DNA from 2 places in the Bacillus sp. DU-106 genome. Region 2 is predicted to be linked to the other one. Evidence: riboswitches for the same ligand, from Rfam matches in the RefSeq annotation. Region 2 holds a riboswitch; the other holds the start of a gene.
The links. A riboswitch is a leader RNA that binds a small molecule or an ion and turns the genes downstream of it on or off. The one in region 2 is predicted to bind S-adenosylmethionine.

Region 1 (2,211 bases), 1.1 Mb from region 2:
TTCTAAAACAGATCCAAATGTGATTGCATCGAAAATTTGTGGTTCTTTCTCGTGAGAAAGGTTTACACATTTCGCGTAGCAACCGCCTTCAATATTGAATACACCGTTATCAGACCAACCGTGCTCATCATCACCGATTAGTTTACGGTTTGGATCAGCAGATAATGTTGTTTTACCTGTTCCAGATAAACCGAAGAATAGTGCTACGTCGCCTTCTTCACCTACGTTTGCAGAGCAATGCATAGAAAGAATATCTTGTTCAGGTAATAAGAAGTTCATAATAGAGAAGATTGATTTTTTCATTTCTCCAGCGTATTCTGTACCACCAATTAGTACGATACGTTTTTCGAATGAAACCATAATGAATGCTTCAGAGTTTGTACCGTCAACAGCTGGATCAGCTTTGAAATTCGGTGCAGAAACAATTGTGAACTCTGATTCATGAGTTGTTAATTCTTCTTCAGTTGGACGAATGAATAATTGATGTACAAATAAATTGTGCCATGCATATTCGTTAATAACTTGAATTGGTAGGCGGTAATTGCGGTCAGCGCCTGCAAATCCTTTGAAGACGAATAACTCTTCTTTTTCTTTTAAGTATTCTAAAACTTTAGTATATAATTTATTAAAATGTTCTTCAGAAATCGGTTGGTTCACAGCTCCCCAAGCAATTTTGTCAGCAACCGATGCTTCTTTCACAATAAATTTATCTTTAGGAGAACGTCCTGTATATTTTCCAGTTGAAGCAGAAACGGCACCAGTAGAAGTTAATTTCCCTTCATTTCGCATTAATACTTTTTCCACTAATTGCGGAACACTTAGTTGAATCTGTGCATTGCTTCCGTTCAATAATTCGTGTAAACCAATTTGGACATTCACAGTACTCATATTTATATACCATCCTTTTCATTTAATGAAATATTTCTCGTAATCCCCAACAAGAGTATAACACAATTATATAAATAATGTATACTATTTATTTCTTTTTGTTTGTGTGAATGCATTATTTCCCTATTAATATTTCATTTCAGGCGTATTGAGAAAAACTTTCAGGAAAATGTGAATATTAATTGACAAATGAATATCATTTCTTTAGTATAGGTTGGGACGGATACTCTCTTATCCCGAGCTGGCGGAGGGACAGGCCCGATGAAGCCCAGCAACCTCACTTGTAGTGGTAAATACAGGTGAATAGGTGCTAAAACCTGTGCGAGGCTACAGGTCTCGAACGATAAGAGCGAAGGGCAAAAAGCAGTATGCAAGTAGCAAATTAAACCTTTCCTCTATGTAAAGTAGGAAAGGTTTTTCTGTATGCTTGTGTGGGAGAATAAATGTATGTCGCAGTTTGTGGCAAATTAAGGATGAGTTCCGTACAATATATACAATTACTGTAGGGAGGTTTACCACATGACAAAAAAACGTCATCTGTTCACATCTGAGTCTGTAACTGAAGGACATCCAGATAAAATTTGTGACCAAATTTCTGATTCAATTTTAGATGCGATCTTATCAAAAGACGCAAATGCACGTGTAGCTTGTGAAACAACTGTAACAACTGGTTTAGTATTGGTAGCGGGGGAAATTACGACTTCTACTTACGTAGATATTCCAAAAATCGTTCGTGAAACAATTCAAGGCATTGGTTACACACGCGCAAAATACGGATTCGATGCAGAAACTTGTGCAGTTTTAACATCTATCGATGAGCAATCTGCTGACATCGCTATGGGTGTTGACCAAGCGCTAGAAGCACGCGAAGGTCAAATGACTGACGCTGAGATTGAGGCAATTGGTGCAGGAGACCAAGGTTTAATGTTTGGTTTCGCATGTAATGAAACACAAGAGTTAATGCCACTTCCAATCTCGCTTGCTCACAAATTAGCTCGCCGTTTAACTGAAGTACGTAAAGATGATACATTATCATACTTACGTCCGGATGGAAAAACGCAAGTTACAGTTGAGTATGATGAAAATGGTAAACCAGTACGTGTTGATACTATCGTAATTTCTACACAACATCACCCAGATGTTACATGGGAAGAAATCGATCGCGACTTAAAAGAGCACGTAATTAAAGCTGTAGTACCAGCAGAATTAATGGATGGAGAAACGAAATTCTTCATTAATCCAACTGGCCGCTTCGTAATTGGTGGACCACAAGGTGATGCTGGTTTAACAGGACGTAAAATCATCGTTGATACTTACGGTGGA
Region 2 (2,211 bases):
TTTTAATGTATTGGGAGAAAAGATTTTTCAGAAAAGTGTTCTTGTTGTGTAAATATAAACATTTTATAAAATGTTTCAAGAAGGGTTTTTTTTATAAAATACTTCGTTTATAATGGAGGAAAATATCGACATGAGATTGATTGCTCATGTAGCGGTTCAGTAGTGTTATGAAAAGATAAGAAGGGGTGCACACGCATCCTTTTTTCTATGCAGATATTATGAAAGAGGTGGTATGATGGAATTAACATTAAATTCGACTGTATGTTTACACACGATTCAATTTCGAAAAGAGCAAAAGAATTATATTGTAAAAGATACAATTACAGGAGAAAAATATGAAATGCCGCCACTTTGGATTGATGCATTGGCAATGATGCGTGACGGTTTTTTATTGGGGGAAATTGAGGAGAAATTAAAAGAAGAGTATCCATCCGAAGAAGTGAATATGTTAGCATTCACGAGGCAACTGTTAGAACTAGAACTTGTTGAAATGGTAGATGGAGAAGAGATAGCTTGCACAAAGAAGAAAGAGATAGATTGTTTAGCTTGGGTGCGTCCTCGTGTGGAACAATTCTTTCTTAATTTAAATAGAAAATATAGAAGCAAAGACCAGTAGTGGCCTTTGCTTTTTTTATAGGCTATGTTTAAAAAATAACAGCAAATGCTCTTGCGAAAGCACCGTCACTATTTTTAATTTTTAAAGGTGCTGCTGAGAAAAAGAAACGTTTTTCTTCGATAGCATCTAGATTTGTTAAGTTTTCAATTAAGTAAATATCATTCCCTAGTAATATGTGATGAATCGGTGATGTTTCTGTTGTGACTTCATCAGGAGAAATGAAATCTAAACCGATAGATTTTACTTTTAATCGCACTAGTTCTTTAGCTAATTCTTCAGAAAGATAAAATGCTTCCTTCTCATAAGCTTCTGTATTCCATTTTGTGGATAGATTAGAATGAAAAATAACAATATCACCTTCTTTTATGTCAGTATTATGCAATACTGTCTTAGGTAATTTTCGCTCTTGAATATGTGTTACATCTATAAGAACAGCTTCACCTACAAATTGATCCAGCGGTAATTGATCGATGGTCGTTGCGCCTGAAATAAAATGCGCAGGAGCATCACAATGCGTGCCAACATGAACGACAGAATGAAAATCTGTAACTTGATATCCTGATTCTTCAACACTTGTAACAGCTTCTAGTTGTATTTTAGGTGTTCCAGGAAATTGAGACATATTATTTTCAAATGTTTGTGATAAATCAATTACTTTCATTTTACATACCTCCAATATATGTTTTTCAAATAATAAAAAGCTCATCCTTCAGTATCAAGAAAGATGAGCTTTACATGCTAGTTGAGTTTTATCTTCCAAAATGCATTGCATTTTGCAGGAATTAGCACCTATTCAGTTTGTATAAACTGAGGTTGCTGGGCTTCAAAGGGCCGGTCCCTCTGCCTCTCTTGATAAAGAAGTATTCAGTTTTTAAAATCGGAATTTTCCGATAGTTAAATTGTAATTCATTTCCTTTTTGCGTGCAATACAAAATAGGTATTCACCCAAATAAAGCTGCTCGCATATTGTAGCTTATGTAAATAGAATGCTGCGAAGGAGTGAGTGCAGTGACAGGAAATGTATTAAATTATTATGCTGGTGGTAATACAGCTAGGGGATTTCACAATTTATACGAAGAGAATTTAAAAGGATTAGACAGATTATTTATCTTAAAGGGTGGCCCAGGAACGGGAAAATCTTCTTTAATAAAGGCAATAGGTCGTGAATGGATTGAAAAAGGATATGATATTGAATTTTTACATTGTTCTTCTGATAATAAATCGGTTGATGGTGTAATTATCCCAAAATTAAAAGTAGGAATTGTTGATGGGACATCGCCGCATGTTATTGAGCCAAAAATGCCAGGAGTTGTTGAAGAGTATATAAATTTAGGAATTGCTTGGGACTCAGATAAACTAAGAAAGCAGAAGTTAGAAATTGTAAGATTTGTTTCAGAAGCAAGCAAAGCTTTTCAGTCTGCTTACGCACGTTTTAAAGAGGCATTGGTTATACATGATGAGTGGGAGAAGATATATATTGATAATATAGATTTTAATAAAGCAAATGAACTAACCAATCAGCTAATCCAGAAATTATTTGCAGATAAAAGCGGGAGACAATCGCTTGTAAAACATCGTTTTTTAGGAGCTGCTAC

Region 1: it holds a riboswitch for S-adenosylmethionine, as region 2 does, so the genes downstream of both, metK (methionine adenosyltransferase) here and C3Y97_RS02100 (cyclase family protein) in region 2, are expected to answer to the same signal.

The regions. Positions count from the first base shown of each region.
Region 1 covers NZ_CP026607.1:4,722,858-4,725,068, reverse strand. Annotated here, with positions in the region: gene pckA (phosphoenolpyruvate carboxykinase (ATP)) at 1-888, opposite strand, end outside; SAM riboswitch class I at 1,117-1,238, shown strand; gene metK (methionine adenosyltransferase) at 1,408-2,211, shown strand, end outside.
Region 2 covers NZ_CP026607.1:383,673-385,883, forward strand. Annotated here, with positions in the region: gene C3Y97_RS02090 (ATP-binding protein) at 1-6, shown strand, start outside; gene C3Y97_RS02095 (hypothetical protein) at 236-616, shown strand; gene C3Y97_RS02100 (cyclase family protein) at 645-1,277, opposite strand; SAM riboswitch class I at 1,363-1,475, opposite strand; gene C3Y97_RS02105 (PRK06851 family protein) at 1,625-2,211, shown strand, end outside.